3 regions of the uncultured Caballeronia sp. genome follow, and region 3 is predicted to be linked to each of the others. Evidence: predicted binding sites of a transcription regulator. Region 3 holds the regulator's gene; each other region holds the start of a gene.
The links. The regulator FliA, encoded in region 3, starts transcription of late flagellar genes. The targets are predictions, from matches to a motif close to CTAAAGTTTNNNNNNNNNNNGCCGNTA.
Positions count from the first base shown of each region.

Region 1: a site for FliA is predicted at 2,394-2,420, ahead of fliS (flagellar export chaperone FliS). Genes of this name have one in related genera too.
Region 2: a site for FliA is predicted at 2,298-2,324, ahead of ACFFAR_RS26390 (DUF4088 family protein). Genes of this name have one in related genera too.

Region 1 covers NZ_CAXTGZ010000227.1:3,932-8,579, reverse strand. Annotated here, with positions in the region: gene fliF (flagellar basal-body MS-ring/collar protein FliF) at 1-1,592, opposite strand, end outside; gene fliE (flagellar hook-basal body complex protein FliE) at 1,940-2,290, shown strand; gene fliS (flagellar export chaperone FliS) at 2,539-2,952, shown strand; gene ACFFAR_RS16540 (flagellar protein FliT) at 2,977-3,306, shown strand; gene ACFFAR_RS16535 (flagellar hook-length control protein FliK) at 3,405-4,648, shown strand, end outside.
Region 2 covers NZ_CAXTGZ010000532.1:106-4,087, reverse strand. Annotated here, with positions in the region: partial or broken gene ACFFAR_RS26395 (3'-5' exonuclease) at 1-1,395, shown strand, start outside; gene ACFFAR_RS26390 (DUF4088 family protein) at 1,437-2,201, opposite strand; gene ACFFAR_RS26385 (CreA family protein) at 2,364-2,837, opposite strand; partial or broken gene ACFFAR_RS26380 (galactose-1-epimerase) at 3,135-3,982, opposite strand, start outside.
Region 3 covers NZ_CAXTGZ010000132.1:404-10,841, forward strand. Annotated here, with positions in the region: gene ACFFAR_RS11545 (GGDEF domain-containing protein) at 1-1,044, shown strand, start outside; gene ACFFAR_RS11550 (RNA polymerase sigma factor FliA) at 1,075-1,806, opposite strand; gene ACFFAR_RS11555 (MinD/ParA family protein) at 1,837-2,772, opposite strand; gene flhF (flagellar biosynthesis protein FlhF) at 2,765-4,507, opposite strand; gene ACFFAR_RS11565 (cysteine hydrolase family protein) at 5,042-5,710, shown strand; gene ACFFAR_RS11570 (DUF2877 domain-containing protein) at 5,740-6,627, shown strand; gene fdrA (acyl-CoA synthetase FdrA) at 6,760-8,316, shown strand; gene ACFFAR_RS11580 (DUF1116 domain-containing protein) at 8,327-9,730, shown strand; gene arcC (carbamate kinase) at 9,749-10,438, shown strand, end outside.

The DNA.
Region 1 (4,648 bases), on a different contig from region 3:
AGCGACAGTTCATCCGGCGCGCCGAGTGCGGGCGGCGGGGGCGGCGGCGGGAAGGCGCGGCGCAGCGCCGGCTTCACCATCGTGAAATACAGGAACATCGCCACCAGCCCGATACCCGCGTACTTCGCCAACTGGATGCCGCGGGCGATCATGTCCGGCGTGCGCCACCAGGGGATGTCGGGGATCACGTTCGTATCGACCAGGAACGTGCTGTTCACCACGTTGACCGAGTCGCCGCGTTTTTCGTCGTAGCCCATCGCGTCCTTCACGAGTTGCTGGACTTGCGCGAGCTTGTCGGCGGGCAGCGGTTGCATCGTGACGATGCCTTTCGCGTCCACTTGCTTCTGGTAGTTCACGACCACGGCGACCGAGAGGCGCTTGATGCCGCCCATCGGCTGCTCGTAGTGGCGCACCGTCCGGTCGACTTCGTAATTGGTCGTGGTGTCCTTGCGCACGTTCACCGGCTGCGTCTTTGCGCCGTCGGCGCCGCTCGCGGCTGCGTCGACAGGCGCCGACGCCGCTGCCGGCGGCTGGTTCGACAATGCGCCCGGCACGCCGCCAACGCTCGCGCCGCCGCCGTCCTTGGATTCGCTCGATTGCTGGCTGCGGATCGCCGTGTTCTGCGGATTCGCGTTCGGACCGTAGCTTTCGGCGGTCTGCTCGAGCTTCGAAAAGTCGATATCCGCGCTCACCTGCGAATGGGCGTTGCCTGCACCGAACAGCGGCGCCAGGATTGCATCGATACGCGATTGCGTATTGCGCTCGATCTGCTGGACGTACTTGAGTTGCGAGGCGTCCAGCCCGTTCGGCCCGCTGCTTTGCTGCGTCAGGAGGTTGCCATCCTGGTCGACGATGGTCACATTCTTCACCGGCATGTCCGCCACGCCCGAGCTGACCATGTGCTGGATAGCGAGGGTTTGCGCTTCGTCGAGCGCGCGGCCGGGATACAGGTTCAACATGACGGACGCGGTCGGCAATTCCTTTTCGCGCACGAACACGGTCGGCTTCGGAATCGCGAGGTGCACCCGGGCTTCGCGAACCGACGATATCGACGCGATGGTCTTTTCCAGCTCGCCTTCGAGCGCCCGCTGATAGTTGACCTGCTCGGCGAACTGGCTGATGCCGAACTTCTGGTTGTCCATCAATTCAAAGCCGACCGAGCCGTTCTTCGGCAATCCCTGCGATGCCAGCCGCAACCGCGTTTCGTGCACGGCTTCGCTCGGCACGAGGATCGCGCCGCCCGATTCGGCGATCTTGTAGGGGATGTTCCCTTGCTGCAGCGCGGCGACGATCGCTCCGCCGTCACGATCCGACAGGTTGCTGAACAGCACCCGGTAGTCCGGCTGGCGCGACCACATCACCAGTCCGGCGATCACCATGGCGAGCACCGCCACGGCGATGATCAACGGCATGCGCGGGTTGTTGCGGAACTGGTTGAGCATCGGCATGCGGCCGCCGAGGTTGCCGCTGAAGTCCGAACTGCCGGCAAATCCCGCGCCGCCCGAACCTGCCGCGATCGATCCGGCCGCCGGCTGCGCGCCGGCCAGACCCATGCGGGCGTCCGGGTTGATCAGGTTATTGGTGGAATCCATGCGTCGAAGCTCTCCGAATCTTGCGTTTTCCGCGAAGTGTCCGGTTAAAGCCGGGCGCAGTCGCAGACTCTTTCATGAGAGGAATTATCCGTAAGGGCGAGTAAGTCGATTGAGCGAACAGAAGCCGCTTTTGGCGCTCTTTCCCGGCTTTGCAAAACCACGCCGCTGCTAGACTTTTTCGTAATCGGTCAGGCCGTATGGCGAACCGCCCAGGCTCCGGCGCAGACGCCAGCCTCAGGCCCGGGACAGGCCCCGGTTCGATATGTCCCAGCAGCACCGCCCACCATACGTTGCCGCCGGTTACCTTATTTTTGAGAGTTTGATTTCCGCTTCCTTCTGGAGACACCATGAATGCATCCATCAGCCCGCTGAGTTCGGCGCTCCAGCAACTCCAGTCCATGGCCACGCAGGCCGCCGGGGGCGCGGGCAATGTTGCGGGCGGCGCTGTCGTGCCTGAATCGGGGGCGGCGAGCGCGGGAAGTTTTGCGGATGCGCTGAAATCGTCCATCGATAACATCAGCAGCTCGCAGAAAAGCGCCATGAGCGAAGCGCACGCGTTCGAAATCGGTGCGCCGAACGTATCGCTCAACGACGTCATGGTCGACATGCAGAAAGCCAACGTGGGCTTGCAGTTCGGCCTGCAGGTGCGCAACAAGCTGGTGTCCGCGTACAACGACATCATGAATATTTCCGTCTGAGCCGGGGCGCGCAGCCCGCTTCATGGATAACCGCGCCATCGGCATCTGGACGCTTGCTCGCGGCCATTGCACTTTCCGGAACCCGTTGTGACGCAAAGCCTTCCTAAAGCTTTCGCCGCTTTCTCCGATAACCCAAGTACAGCTCGGCAAACAGTCAGACGAATCGAAGGTCTTGATCGTAATGCCGGCATCGGTTCATTACGGTTTTCGCGATCGAGCGTGCGGAAATCGAATCAGGAGAAAGTCGGATGTTTTCCCAGGGACATGCGGGAGCCAACGCGTACGCACGCGTCGGCGTGCAAACCGGAGTAATGGGCGCCAGTCCGCACAGACTCGTCGTCATGCTGTATCAGGGCGCGCGCCAGGCTGTGGCTCAGGCACGAATGCACTTGCAGCAAGGCAACATCGCGGCGCGCGGCGAAGCGATCACGAAGGCGATCGGCATTATCGAAAGCGGTTTGCAGCAGGCCCTGAACAAGGACGCCGGCGGGGAAATCGCGGCGCGGCTGGACGCGCTGTATACGTATATGTCGCATCGGCTGTTGACCGCGAACGTGCAGCAAAGCGAACCGATGCTGGTGGAAGTCGATGGCTTGTTGGCGACTCTGGAAGACGCCTGGATCGCAATTGCGCCCGACGCAGCAAGAATGGCTGCGGCGTGACATTGCGAAATATGTCCGCACATAATGAAAACGACACAAGAATATTTCTCTCATTACGAAGCGATTGCTGAACTTTCTGCGCGCATGCTGGCCGCGGCGCGCTGTGGAGACTGGAGTGAGTTGAAGATCATGCAGGGGGCATATCGCGAGTTGATCGACGGCTTGCGGGAAGTCGATGCCGCATCCCAGCTCGACGATACCGCCCGCGCCCGCAAGTTCGAGCTGGTGCGCCGGATTCTCGCGGACGACGCCGCCATTCGCGACCTGAGCGCACCCAGCCTTGCGCGTTTATCGGCGCTGTTCACAGTGAACAGACCCGCGCGAGTTTTGAAAAAGATGATCGGGCTGCGATAAACACGTTTTTGCAGGTCACGTGTTTGCAGCCCGCCGAAAACCGGTGGCGGACTGATCCGAGTGTCGATCGCGCTGACCGGTGACCCGAGGAAACCGGCATGCCTGGTCTGGACTCCGCGATCGCTGCGCTAATCGCCAGCCGCACTGACATGCTGTTATCGGCGCTGCTTCCGCAGGGCGGATCGAGCTCGGGGGCGACTGCGCAAACCGGCACGTCGCAACTTCTCGTCGATACCCCGCCGTTCGCCGTTCCCCTTCCGGCAAACGCAGCCAATACGCCGCCGCCGGCTTCCGCGCAGACCGCGCTCAGCGAAGTTGCGCGCACGCTGGACGCCATTTCCCGTTTCGGCGGTCAGAACACGCCGCCCATCACAAGCGATACGCCCTTATGGCCGACCGCGCCCCGGCCGGTTCTCGCCGCGAGCGCGTTTGCCACCTTGTCCGGGTCGTTGTTCTCCACGCCGGAGACAACCACCGCTTCTTCTACGACCGCGGTCAATCAAGTCGCGCCGGCCCTGCCGGTTGACGTGCTGGCGTCTGTGCTGGCAAAAACCGTGAGCGAAAGCGGGCTGTTCTACGAAAGTCATATCGTGCAGTGGCTTGCAGGACAACGTTCGCTGGCGTCGCTGAACAATGAACCGCAAGCGCGTGCGGACAACGTGACGGCGAAGCTCCCGTTCGACGTACCGCAACCGCAAACGGATATTCCGGCAGACGTCTGGATCGATGAATCCCTCCTGCCGTCCACTTTTTCCGCCGATCCGCCCGATCCGATGAACCCCGTGCGCCTCGTCCCGATGCCGCTCACGCCGCAGCAGGCCGCGGCGCTGGCGGCGTCGGTACGCGCAGTGCCGCCGAATGTGTTTTCGCCGCCGGGATCAAGATTGGCCGCCGATTCCGCGTCCGCCGCCGATGCAAATACGCATGATCCGGCTGTGCAGGCGTCGATCAACGCGGGCATCCATCCATCGACCATTCCGCTCGTGCGCCAGCAGCTCGATCTGTTTGCGACCAACCAGTTCCGCTGGTCCGGCGAAGCCTGGCCTGGCGCGAAGTTCGAGTGGGAAATCCAGCCGCGTGAGCGCGGCCCACAGGATGGCGCTGCAAATGTGCCCCTCGGCGATGACCGCGCCTGGCACACGCGCGTCACGCTGACGTTGCCGACGCTCGGCAACGTGGATGCGAACCTCGTGCTCACCGGGCAGAAGCTGCTTGTGCGACTCAACGCCAGCGCGGACGGCGCGATCCTGCTTGCCCGCGACGGCGCGCATTTCCAGCAGCAACTCGAAGCCGCCGGCCTGCAGCTCGCCGGCATCACCGTCCGCGCGATGGACCCGCTCGC
Region 2 (3,982 bases), on a different contig from region 3:
GATCTGTCGAGCCGGTTCGACCACGTCCTCGTCGATGAATACCAGGACACGAACAAGCTCCAGGCATCCATCCTCCTTTCCATGAAACCCGATGGGCGCGGCCTCACCGTCGTTGGAGACGATGCGCAATCCATCTATTCGTTTCGCGGCGCAACGGTGCGCAACATCCTCGACTTCCCGAATCACTTCGATCCGCCGGCGAAGTGCGTGACGCTCGAGCGCAACTACCGCTCTACGCAGCCTATCCTGGCGGCATCGAATGCGGTGATCGGACTGGCCACCGAGCGATACACAAAGAACCTCTGGACGGACAAGGCATCGGCGCAACGTCCACGGATCGTTTCCGTGGCCGATGAAGCCGATCAGGCGCGTTACATCGTCGAGCAGATACTCGAAGCCCGCGAAGGCGGCATGACGCTCAAGCAGCAGGCGGTGCTGTTTCGCGCCGCGCATCACAGCGCCGCGCTCGAAATCGAACTGACCCGGCGCAACATTCCGTTCGTGAAGTTCGGCGGCTTGAAGTTTCTCGATTCCGTGCATGTGAAGGACGTGCTGGCCGTGTTGCGATGGGCCGAGAATCCGCGTGATCGTGTGGCGGGCTTTCGCGTGGTGCAATTGCTGCCGGGAATCGGGCCGGCCATTGCCGGACGAGTGCTCGATCAGGTTGCGGAACGTGGCAATACGGCGTCAGCGCTCGCGGCATTTGCGCCGCCGCCAAGAGCGAGTGAGGACTGGCCGGTGTTTGCAGGGTTGATGGCGAAGGTCTGCGCGCGTGAAAGCGGCTGGCCTGCTGAGTTCGAGATGATTCGCCGATGGTATGAACCGCATCTCGAGCGCAATCATGAAGACGCGGCGATCCGTCACGGCGATGTCCTGCAGATGGAAAGCATTGCAACGACGTATCCCACGCGCGAGCGTTTCCTGACGGAGTTGACGCTCGATCCGCCCGATGCCACGAGCGACGAATCGGGCGTTCCGCTCATCGATGAAGACTATCTGATTCTCTCCACCATCCATTCGGCCAAGGGCCAGGAATGGAAGAACGTGTTTGTGCTGAACGGCGTGGATGGCTGCATTCCATCGGACATGGGCACAGGCAGCGACGAGGAAATCGATGAAGAGCGGCGGCTCTTATATGTCGCCATGACGCGGGCGAAAGAGGATTTGCACATCGTCACGCCACAACGCTTTTACGTGCACAACCAGACGGCCATGGGCGATCGGCATGTGTGGGCGGCGCGCACGCGCTTCATTCCCGCGCACCTGATGCCGCAATTCGAAGCGCGCGCTTGGCCGCATGTGCCGGAGCCTGTTGCGCCGACCGCCGCCGGACTGGCCGCGGCGGCGAAGGCGAAGCTGGATATCGCGGCGCGGCTTAAAAAGATGTGGGAGTGAGGTTCGGTGGCGCGCGCTCAGCGGCGCGCTCAGCGGCGCGCTCAGCGCTCGGCGCGCGATGGCTTTGGCGCCTTGCGTTCCGGCGTGAAGATCGCGCGCAGCCAGTTGCCAAAACGCGTGAAACCGTCATACGGCTCTTCAATAAATATCTCCGGTTTCAGGGACCGCAACTGCTCCAGCACTTGCTGCGCTTCCTGCTTCGAAACGGAGCCATGAAACATCCCGAGCCTCAACAGGCAACGCAACTCGCCAAGCTTCTCGCGGGCGGTCGATCCCACGCTGTGTTCGGTCGCGATCCTCGTTTCGTACACGCGTTGACGTAATGAATCGGCAAGACGCCACGCGGGCGTCTGCATCTTCTGCTCGAGATCCTGAATGTCCGATGCCGCCGATTTGATCTGCGAGGCAAGTGCATCGATTTGCGCCGGGTCGCCTTTTGCCTCGTTCACAATCGATGTCGCCCATGTGCGCGACGCCTTTACCAGATCTTCCGCTGACCAGTCCGAGCGCACAGCGAACCCGAAACCGTGTTCCGCCGCCTGGCGCATCATCATGTCGATAACGTCCGGGAATTCCTTGTCCAGTGCGCGCTTGGCCCATGCGTACTGGCCGTTCTGCAGCATGCGCTGGACGGCTTGTTCGGTGAGGGGCGTGGGATTGTCGAGCAGTTTTGCGCGCAGGAAATCTTCGAACGATGGCGTGACGAACTGCGGATCGAACTTGAGCGAGAGACGAATGAACGTATCGAAATCGCGGCGCAGCGCGGCAAGCGTTTCGTCTTTGAATGAGAGGGTAATCTGACCCATGGTGTGTCCCGGTTCGCGCGTCCCGCGCATCGAATTTTGGAATTTGCGCGGGTAAACAGTCGGCGTCGCTGCTAGAGCGATTGCCTTTCGTCTTTATAACGGCAGCGGGACGGCAAACTTTAGACAAATGGAGGAAGGCCTCCAATCGTGCGCTCCTTCATATCACTTCACGGGAATCGTCGTGCCCGCTGGCATGGGGACGGCTGTCACGCTGTTCTTCGCGCTGCCGGTCGCGATGCGGTCGCTGTAGGTCAGGTAGACGAGCGTGTTGCGTTTGGCATCGACGACACGGACCACGTGCAAGGTCTTGAAGATAAACGACATGCTCGCTGAAAAAATATCGGCCTTCTGCTTGAGCGGCGCGTCGATCTTGATCGGACCGACCTGACGGCAAGCAATCGATGCTTCGGACGGATCTTCGGCAATTCCAAGCGTGCCTTTGACGCCACCCGTGCGTGCACGCGACACATAACAGGTGACGCCTGTCACGCCGGGGTCATCGTATGCCTCGACCGTTACGCGGTCCGAACCGGTGAACCGGAAGTTCGTGTTCACGCTGGCGATTTCCTCGGCATGAAGACCGGGAACGGCGACGACGGCAGCGATCGCTGCAAGTACGGGGAGGGCGCGTTTCATCGAAATCCTTCGAAGCTATCGTGGCAATGCGGCGGGCAATGCCGTTGGCAGTGTAAAAACAAAAAAGGCGTCGTATTGTAACGACGCCTTCGTTCAGTCCGGATGAAACGAGTGCAATGAAAGATCAGTGAAAAATCAAATACAAGATCACCAGCACGATCACCGGAACACCAAGCAGCCAGCCAAGTAGGTAGGGCATGTCATCCTCCATTCGATATCTGATTTGATGAATCAAGTATCCTCAAGAGGCTGATCCGCTGATAGCCGCGCCTGTCCTATATGGATGTAGGCGGACTCCTATCGGACGCTCATGGTGTATTGCGTCACTTGCCTGTAGCGCTCGTTCGGGCGCAGCACGACGTCTTCGGCACTTTCCATGTTGATCTGGTTCGGGAATCCGCCCGCTTCCAGGCACAGCGCGCCGTGCTTCTTGTAGATCACACCTTGTTTGCCCGGCTCGCCTTCCAGATGATTGCTCGTATAGAACACGAGGCCGCGTTCGGTTGTCGATACAGCCAGCTCACGGCCGCTCGCCGGATGGTAGACGCTCGCCGCGTGCTGCAATTCCGGCAGTGCGGTGACCGCGCCAATCGAGCGCAACACAAAACAATGATCGATACCGCCATTCGCGAGCCTCACCTGCTCATTGTCCTGTGTCTCGATACACGGTCCGATCGCCGCCGGCTTGCGGAAATCGAACGGGGTATCGGCGACGTTTTCAAGCGTTGTCGGGATCGTGTTTTCATCGATGGCGAAGAAGTGGTCCGCCGCGATCTCGATCTCGTGATCGGCAATGCTCGATGGCACGCCCGACAAGTTGAAGTACGCGTGATTGGTGAGGTTGAGCGGCGTTGGGGCATCCGTGAAGGCGTCGTAGGCAATCGTCAACTCGCCTGCCGGGCTGAACGTGTATGTCACCTGAACCGTGAGGGCGCCGGGAAAACCGTTATCGCCCGCTGGCGATTCAAGCCGGAACACGAGCGATTCGTCCGTGTGCTTCGCCTGCCAGAGCTTGTAGCTGAAGCCGGTCGATCCGCCGTGCAGCGAATTCGGCGGCTGGTTTGCTTCGAGCGGGTATTCGACGCCATCGAGTGAAAAACGCGCGCCCGCGATGCGGTTTGCCCAGCGCCCGACCGTCGCGCCCA
Region 3 (10,438 bases):
CCGCATCGCGATCCGGAAAGGGAGCAGGCAACGCTCCGAGTCGCACTCGGCGGACTCGCGGCCGTGGCGTATGGCGCGTTCGCGTGGTTCGATCCTTCTCCTGCGGCGACCGCATGCTTTCGCGTGCTCGCGTTGTATCTGGTTTATGGCGTGGCCAGTCGGGTGATCATCGGCGGGATGCCGCGTCATTCGGACGTGCGTCTTGCCATCACCACGATCGCGGATCAGGCGCTCCTCGCCCTGATTCTTGCCGCCGGCGGCCCGCTCGCGCTGCCTATGCTCTGGGCCATTTTCCTGTTCCTGATCGGCGCAGGAGGGCGTTATGGGAAGCGGACGCTGGCGTTGTCGTGCGTTACGGCACTGGCCGGAATCGTCGCACTATCCATGCTTCAGCCATGGTGGCGTCTCAACCGGCCGGCGGCGCTTGGCATTGGCTTGAGTGTGCTGGCGGCATCGGTATATCTGAGTGTGCTGATCGGCCGGCTCGGCAGCGCGAACCGCGATCTCGCGCTCCGGGCAGGCACCGATCCGCTCACCGGATTGAGCAACCGGTACGCACTGGAACAAACCATCGGACGGGCGGTGACGGCGATATCGACGGGACAGGAAGGCGCGACGGCGTTGTTGCTGATCGATCTCGATGGCTTCAAGGAAGTCAACGATACCTACGGCCACGAAGTTGGCGACGTCGTGCTGCGAACCTTTGCTGATTCGCTGTTACGCCGTGTGCGGACCACCGATACGGTCGCGCGTCTCGGCGGCGACGAATTCGTGGTCCTCGCGCGTCACGTGACGGGCAGCCACGCGGTGCATACGGTCGCGAACGGAATTCACGCGGTGCTGGCGGAAATGACGTCGGTGCAGGACCGGGTGGTGAATGTATCGGCGAGTATTGGCGCATGCCTGATCTCGCCGGACCTGAAACCCATCTACACCGATATCGCCGTGCTGATGCGCGCGGCGGATCGTGCAATGTACCGGGCGAAAGCGCTTGGTAAAGGCCGAACGGTGTTTGCCGAAGGCGCGGACTTCGAACCTTCTTGAAGCGGCTCAGAAAAAGCCGCTCCCGAACCGTCAAGCCTCCACGCCCGACCAGGCCTGTTCGCGCAACTTCGCGCGCAACCGCGCAACCGCCTGGCTATGCAACTGGCACACGCGCGATTCGCTGACTTCCATCACTGCGCCGATTTCACGCAGATTCAAGCCCTTCTCGTAATAGAGGCTCATCAGCAGCTTTTCGCGCTCGGGCAGTTTGTCGATGGCTTCGACCAGCGCCGAACGCAAACTGCCATCGAGCAATGCGGACAACGGATCGGCTTTATCGACGCAATAACGGTCGAGGAATGGTTCGTCATCCGATGACCGGTCGAAGTCTTCGTAATAGATCAACTGGCTGCCGTGCAGATCCTGCAGCATGGTCTGGTATTCGTCGAGCGGCATGTTGAGGTGCTCGGCAACTTCCTGTTCGCTCGCCGACCGGCCAAGGTGTTGCTCGACCTTGTGTACCGCCGATTCGACCTCGCGCGATGTCTTGCGCATGCTGCGCGGCAGCCAGTCGTTGGCGCGCAGTTCGTCGAGCATTGCGCCACGAATCCGCTGGCTCGCGTATGTCTCGAACTGCGCGCCCTGGTCTTCCTTGTAGCGGCTGGCGGCGTCTAGCAGACCGATCATGCCTGCCTGGATCAGATCGTCGAGATCCACGCTGGCCGGCATTTTCGCGACCAGTTGCAGACCCAGCCGGCGCACGAGCGGCGCGTAGCGGGTCAGGACCTCGGCTTGTGACAGTTTTCCCTGGGCGTTATACATCGCATTCACCTTTGTTCCTTCTTTGCTTCGTCACACCGCCGCCGGGCTGCGCATTGCGAACTCCGGCGACGTTGTTTCGGTGCGGCGCGAGGTCGCTCCCGGGTTGATCGAACGCTCGATATTGCGTGGCGTTTCCCTATGGACGGCTTGCGCCGGCCATTCGAAGTGCGAACTTTCTGGCATCGGCCAATACTGCAGGTCGGCCGCGATGTGGCGGTAATCGCGGGCGGCGGCGGTCGTCGGAAATGCTTCGACTGCGCAGCGCGACAGTTCATGCGCCCTCGCCACACGCGGATCTTCCGCCACGCAACCGGCCGGCATGAGCTGCACGGCAAGGTAGCGGCTGGCGACACCGGCGAGGTTATCGAAGGCGATTTGCGCATCGGCGGCGTTCTTCACGTGGTTGACCACGATCCGGAAGCGCGAGATGGCGTGCGCGTAATGCAGGCGCTTGATGCATGCATACGCCTCGGTGATCGCGGCGGGCGCCACGCGTGTGACGATCACGAAGTCGTGCGCTTGCGCGGCGAGCGTGGACAACGCGCCGCTACGATCCGGTTGTGTGTCGATGAGAACGATATCAGCGGGTCCATCCAGCAAAACCCGGTAATGCGCGGCGTCGTGGCTGATGCGTTCGTCGCGGGGCGCGGCGATCATCGAAAAGCCGAACGGCGTGCGCGTGACTGCGTCCTGCAAGAAGCGCTTGCCGCCCAGCACGGCGCCAAGTGCGCCCGTGGACGGTACGTTGGCCAACCGGCTCGCCGACAACGCGTTCTGCCGTTCATCGATCACCAGCACGTCCTTGCCTTGCGCAGCGAGCGCGGCAGCGAGGTTGACGACCGTCGATGTATTTCCCGTACCGCCTATTCCGCCCGCCGGCGCGCCACACACGGCCACCACTCGCGAGCTGTTGCGCGTCAGCAGACGGCGCAAGCCTTCAGCCTGATCGGACACGAACTTATCCAAAGTGAACCTCATGCAGTTCGGTGGAAGCGCGCGCGGAGAGCGCGGAGAGGAGCGGCGGTACGTCGTCGTCTTGCGGCACGAATGGCGAGCCGTCGCGCGGAATGCAGAACGCGCTTTTGATCAGGAAGCGTTTGGTCGCGACATACAGGTTCTCCGGCACCTTCTGTCCGGTCGATACGTAATGCACCGGCAGCTTGTAGCGGATCACGGTATCGATCACGCCGCCCAGGTTCGTGGCTTCATCGAGCTTGGTCAAAATGCAGCCCGCGAGCGGCGGTTGATCGGGCGTGCTCTGGTAGGCCTGCACGACTTCGTTCAGCGTGTCGCCGTGGCTGGTTGCGTTGAGCAACAGCAGACGTTGCACCGGGAGGCCGGCGCCGCACAGCATGGCAATGTGATCGGACACCGTGCGGTCGCGCTGGCTCATGCCGATCGTATCGATCAGGACGATGTGCTTGTTGCGCAGTTCGGACAGTGCGAGTTGCAGGTCGGCCGCGTCCTTCACTGCATGCACCGATACCCCCAGAATCTTGCCGAAGATACGCAGTTGTTCATGCGCGCCGATCCGGTAGCTGTCGGTGGTCAGCAGCGCGACCTTGCTTGCGCCGAAGCGCATCACGCAGCGCGCGGCGAGCTTGGCGGTGGTGGTCGTCTTGCCGACGCCCGTCGGGCCCATCAGCGCAAAAACGCCGCCGCGGTTCATCATCGATTCTTCGCTGTCCATCACGGGCAGGTTGTTTTCCAGGACTTGCTGGACCCATTGCATCGACGCTTCCGCGTGTTCGATCTCCGGCATGTTGTCGATCAGCATGCGCACGAGCTGCGCCGAGAAACCGGCGGCGAACAGGCGCTTGGTGAGCGCGGCGTGGTTCGGGCTGCGGCGCTGGCGGTCGCCCCACAGCAAGCCGGCGAAATGCTCTTCCATCATGCCGCGCATGGACGAGAGTTCGTGCATGACGGTGTCGTTGACGACCTGTTCCATGCGGGCGCGGATGGCTTCCGTCACGGCCGCGGCCGCCGACGCCGGCAATCCCGCAAACGCACCTTCCTGAATCGTGCTGACGGCGGGCTCCGGGGTTTGCGCCGGCATTGGCATCGGCATTGCAGCGGCCTGGCGCTGCGCGAGCTTGTTTTCGGCGCGGCGGGCTGCGAGCTGGGCGGCTTCGCGCGTCCATTCGGGCGCGTCGGCGGGTTGATGCGCTTCCTGCGGCACGACGGTAACGGGACTTCCGAGTCCCTTGGCAATTGCCGCCGATGCACTCATCGAACGCTGCGGCAGGCCTTCGGTAACTGTCTGCGCAACACGTCGCGCATGTTCGATCAGCCAAGGGTTCGATTCGGCCATGGTGCGCGATGAATCTTCTTGCGCTGCGCGCATGCGGCGCGGCAACGGCTCGGCTTCGGGCGCGGGTTCGTTATCGTCGAGCGCGTCGAGCGGTTCCGGATTTGCGCCGAACACGGACGAGAAGACATCGCCGCTGGCGTAGGGGTTGGAAGCGTGATGCGCTGTGGGAGCGCTCGTGCTCACCGGCGCTTCTCTCAGCTTCAGTTCACGTTGCTGCGCAGCCGCTTTCGGGGAAATCTTCGCGAGATCGCCGTCGGCCACGGCCACGATTTCGACGCTGCCATCTTCCGTCACCCGGTTCGACAGGACCACCGCATCCGGACCCAGTGCCTCGCGCACGAGACGAAACGCGTCGCGACTCGTAGCACCGATGAATTTGCGGATGTTCATTTGACCCCCGTTGAGCTTGCGCCCACGCTGTTTTATTGCGGTTGAACGGTCTAGGTTGCTTGAGTCTTGCGCCCAGGCGACGTGCCGTTATCCAGTGAGTGAATTATTGCGTGGGTCGCCGCAATGCCATCGGCTGATAAGAGCCGGGAAAGCGGGGTAATTCGAGGGTTCGGCGGGGACCCCGGCGATGTGCGGGATCCAAAGCTCAAACATCAGAGGAATGAACGTGTCTTGCCGGGCTGCCAGGAAAATTTCGGCGTGCGATGGTGTGTTCTGATTCACGCGCCGCGCCATTATGTCGCTCACCGATTTATCCGAACGCAATAGGCACGGAGTCCATTCGTGATAATGGTTTTATAAAAATCAGAAACGTATGGAGTTAACCTTCTTGGATAATGAATAATCTATAAATGCATCGAAATTTCTTTCGTGCGATGGAAAGAACCTCCATATAATAAATCGACAGGTTATTCACGATGCCGGCAAGAACCAACTGAATATTTCGCGTCCTGACATTAATCAAGGAAGATTGAAATGCCACAAAAATCGTTTCAGGCAGAGCCATTCGCATTGCCATTCAATCCGGCAACGACGGCGTTGGTCATCATCGACATGCAACGTGATTTCGTTGAGCCGGGCGGATTCGGCGAAGCGCTGGGCAATGACGTATCGCTCGTGCGCACGGCCATCGAGCCATGCAGGAAATTGTTGAAGGCCGCACGGGACGCTCAGCTCCTGATCATTCACACGCGCGAAGGACATCGTGCGGATCTGGCGGATTGTCCGCCGGCCAAACTCACGCGCGGCGGCAAGCAATTCATTGGTACGGACGGACCCATGGGCCGCATCCTCGTGCGCGGCGAAGCGGGTCACGACATCATTCCGGAGCTGTATCCGGCGATCGGCGAACCCATCATCGACAAACCCGGCAAGGGCGCGTTTTATGAAACCGACCTGCAATTGATCCTGCAAAACCATGGGATCAAGACGCTCATCGTGTGCGGCGTCACCACTGAAGTCTGCGTGACGACCACGGTTCGCGAAGCCAATGATCGCGGGTACGAATGCATCATCCCGGCCGATTGCGTCGGATCGTATTTCCCCGAATTCCAGAAATCGGCGCTGGAAATGATCAAGGCGCAGGGCGCGATCTTTGGCTGGGTGAGCGACGCGACGGCGGTGATCGACGGTTTGCGCGGCTGATCCTCAACTGACTTCCCAGGCACCGGACCATGGCGCTCCTCACGTTTGAAGTGTCTTCAGTCGGCTACCTTGCCGAGCACGGCCCGCGCGAGACGCGGCGGTTTTGGGTGCACAGCCACTTCCAGCATGCGTTGAATCTTTCATCGGCGAGCGGGGAGTTGCTGACCTTGCTCAGCCCGCGTTTCCAGAACTTGCCGACGGCTATCCGGATCGTCACGCCGCCGGGGTGGGACTGGCGTCATCAGTCGCGTCCGCGCGAGCCCGTCGTGCTCGAGGGCAACGTGCTGCGCGCCGCGCGCTGGCGGGCCGATCTTAGCCGGGCGCCGTGCTGGCGACCTGCTCCGGAAAAGAAGCGGGACGCGTGTTCTCTCGATGCCTTTCTCGGTGTCTATCCGGCGCTCGCCAGCCAGCTCATCACTTACTGCCGGCAGCGCGAGGTGCGAAGCAATTTGCAGTTGCTGCCAGGCTGGCCACTGGACGGACGCGCGCCGCGCCTGAATGTCGCGGACGAAAAGCTTGCGCTCGACGCAGCCGTGGCCGAGTTGATCGGCTTCGGCACGGGACTTACGCCCGATGGCGATGATTATCTTTTAGGTTATCTCGCCGCATTACGGCCTTGGCAATATATTGAAAATATCGCCGCGCATTTGAAACTGTTGAAGTTGGCGATCAAAAGCATGTTGCATCGGACTACGAGCATTAGCCGGCATTATTTGACGCTAGGGCTCAAGGGGCATTATTCGGAACCCATCGACCATTTGATCAGTATTTTGATTCGCGGATCACCGGTATCGGATATCGCAACTGCCGCAAACAAGGTCATGGAGTTCGGCGCGTCTTCTGGCGTGGATTGTCTCGGAGGTTTCTTGCATGGAATCAGGTCACTTCAAACGGTAGCGCAAGAAGAAACCCGCTGATCGGACCAGGATCCAGCGAATCACTGTTCATCAGTTCGATGGCATTCGGCGTATGCAACGCCGGATTCGCCAGGCCCGCATTCGGGCGCTTTAAAGCATCGGGTGCAACGATCACCGGAATCGGAATTGGAAATGAGCATAAGAACGAAGGTCTTCAGGAACATGTATCAGGACTCCGTCTCCCTGATGCAGATCTCGGCCCGCATCAGCGCGTTGCCGGATATCGAGCAGGCGTCGGTCGCGATGGGAACCGAGACGAACCTCGCGCAGTTGCGCGACGCGAATCTCGACGACGGTGTCAAGGCGGGTCCGAATGATCTGGTCATCGCCGTGCGTGGCGGCGATACAGCCTGTGACGCTGCCCTCACGCTAGCCGAGGAAGCGCTCTCCGCGAAGCCGCAAGAATCGGGCGGCGACGGCATCCGGCCGCCGCCGCTCGTGAGCCTGGAAATGGCGGCGGAGCAGGAGAAAGCATCGAACCTTGCGCTGATTTCGGTGCCCGGCGACTACGCCGCGGCGGAGGCGACCAAGGCGCTGCATATGGGCATGTCGGTGATGCTATTCAGCGACAACGTCAGCCTTGAGCACGAACGTGAAATCAAGACCCTCGCCCGCGATAAAAACCTGCTGGTCATGGGACCGGATTGCGGCACGGCGATCATCAACGGCATGCCGCTTGGTTTTGCAAACGTGGTCCGGCGCGGGGCGATCGGCGTGGTTGCGGCATCAGGGACGGGGCTGCAGGAAGTGACCAGCCGTATCGATCAGTTGGGCGCCGGGATTTCCCAGGCGCTCGGGACCGGCGGCCACGACCTGCACGAAGCGATCGGCGGCATCTCCATGTTGTACGGTCTCGACGCGCTCGCCCAGGACCCGGACACGAAGGTGATCGTGCTGATCTCCAAGCCGCCCGCACCGGCGGTGGCGGAGAAAATCCTGACGCGTGCGCGGGCGGCGGGCAAACCGGTTGTCGTGAACTTCCTCGGGGCGAAAGCCAGCGAGATGAACGTGTTCGGCATCACGCCCGCGCACACTTTGGCCGACGCGGCCGGCTACGCCGTCGCGCTGCTGGCGGGCACCGCGCTGCCGGAATCGGTTGCCGCGGTGGCCGCGCCGGACGCCAAGCGTCTCGATGAATACAGCCGCACCATGCCGCCCATCCGCCGCTTCGTTCGCGGCGTGTTCGCGGGCGGCACGTTCTGCTATGAGAGCCAGTTGCTGTTGCGCGAACGCGGGTTCGAGGCGTCATCGAATACGCCCGTTGCACAGAACAAAAAGCTCGACGATATCTGGCACAGCTTTGCTCACACGCTCGTCGACATGGGCGACGACGATTTCACGCGCGGCCGTCCGCACCCGATGATCGATCCGACGCTGCGCAACCAGCGCGTCCTCGCCGAACTGAACGATGCGCAAACCGCAGTCGTTCTCTTCGACCTGGTACTCGGCTACGGCGCGTCGATGGACCCCGCAACCGAATTGCTTGCGCTCATCGAACATGCGCGCCTTCAGGCGGCCGGCCGCGATCTGCCGGTCCTGATCTCGCACGTTTGCGGCACGCAGGCCGATCCGCAAGTCCGCAGCCGCCAGGTCGACATCTTGCGCGAAGCCCGCGTGCTGGTCGCCGGGTGCAACGCGCAGGCTGCCCTCTGGGCATCCCACATTGCTCAAATCCAGGCGCAAAAATAACGGAACCATGATGAATACGCTATTTCAACAGCCACTCCATGTGGTCAACGCGGGCCTGGCCAGTTTCGCCGATAACCTCGCGCTCGCCGGCGGCGATGTGATCAACCTGACGTGGCAACCGCCCGCACTCGGCGATGTCGAAGCGGGGCTCGCCCTTGCGTCGCTGATCCGCCATCCGCTGGTCGAGCAGGCAAACGAGCAGGCGTTCCACCGATACATCGCGGCGCAACCCGTTCTGGTGGATGTGATGATCGCGTCGACCGCGATCAGCGCGATGTCGCAAAAGAAGCTCATCTTGCATGCGGGGCCGCCCATCGACTGGCCGAACATGTGCGGGCCGGTCAAGGGCGCGATCATCGGCGCGATCTTGTTCGAAGGATGGGCCGCGACGCATGAAGCCGCCGAAAAAATGGCGCAGGACGGCGCGATCCGCTTCGAGCCGTGCCATCACTATCAGGCGGTGGGTCCCATGGCCGGCATCATCAGCCCGTCGATGCCGCTGTGGGTGATCGAGAACAAGACGAACGGCCGGCGCACATTCAGCAACTTCAACGAAGGGCTCGGCAAGGTGCTGCGCTTCGGTGCGAACAACGGCGAAGTACTCGACCGTCTTCACTGGATGAAGGACGAACTCGCGCCTGCATTGAAGGCCGCGCTGAAGGTGCTCGGCGAAGTCGAACTCAAGCCGATGATGGCGCAAGCCCTGCATATGGGCGACGAAGTGCATAACCGCAATGCCGCCGCCACTGGGTTGCTCATCAAGCGCCTGATCCCCGCGCTGCTGTCCAGCGGCTTGCCCATCGACACGATCCAGCGCGTGACGGCGTTTATCGTGGGGAATGATCACTTCTTCCTGAACCTGTCCATGGCGGCCTGCAAGGCGATGATGGACGCCGCCCACAACGTCCCCTTCAGTTCCATGATCACCGTCATGGCGCGCAACGGCGTGAACTTCGGCATCCAGATGTCGGGCACCGGCGACCGCTGGTTCCAGGCGCCGGCCAATCCGGTGGAAGGGCTGTTCTTCCCCGGATACGGCGTGGACGACGCGGCGGCCGATCTCGGCGACAGCGCCATTACGGAGACGGCAGGCGTCGGCGGATTCGCGATGGCGTCGTCGCCGGCTATCGTCAAGTTCGTGGGCGGGACGCCGGCCGATGCCACCAATAACAGCCGCCGCATGCGGGCAATCACTCTCGGCGGGAATCCCGCGTTCACGCTGCCGGCGCTGAATTTCGCGCCGACGGCCGCGGGTATCGATGCACGCAAGGTCGTCGATCGCGGCATCCTGCCGATCATCAACACGGGCATTGCGCACAAGCAGGCGGGTGTCGGGCAGATCGGCGCGGGGATTACCACGGCGCCGATGCCGGGGTTCATCGATGCCATTCGCGCGCTGGCCGAATACGTCTAATTCACACGGGAACACACCATGACGAAGCCTCTGGCGATCGTTGCGGTTGGCGGAAATGCGCTGATCCGCGACGATGAACACAATAGTATTCCTGATCAATATGAAGCCGTGATCGAGAGCGCGGGACACATCGCCGAAATGATCGAGGCAGGCTGGGACCTGGTGCTCACCCACGGCAACGGGCCGCAGGTCGGCTTCATCTTGCGGCGCTCGGAACTTGCCGCCGACGAAGTCCGTCCCGTTCCGCTCGACTATGCGGTCGGCGACACGCAGGGCGCGATCGGCTATATGTTCCAGAAGGCGTTGAGCAATGAGTTGCGACGACGCGGAATCGATCGTCGCGTGGTCACTGTTGTGACGCAAACGCGCGTGAGCCGCGACGATCCGGCGTTCCGTAATCCGGCCAAACCCATCGGCGCTTTTTTCGATGAAAACACCGCGCGCAGGCGCCAGCAGGAACTCGGGTGGACGCTGATGGAGGACGCGGGGCGCGGCTGGCGCAGAACTGTCGCTTCGCCGCAGCCGCTCGAAATCATGGAGCGCGAGGTGATTGCCTCGTTGCTGGCGCAGGGTTGCATCGTGATTGCGTGCGGTGGCGGCGGCATACCCGTCGTGGTGGATGACAGGCAGCAGATCTCGGGCGTGGAAGCGGTGATCGATAAAGACCTGGCTTCCGCACTGCTCGCCGAGCAACTCGGCGCCGACCTG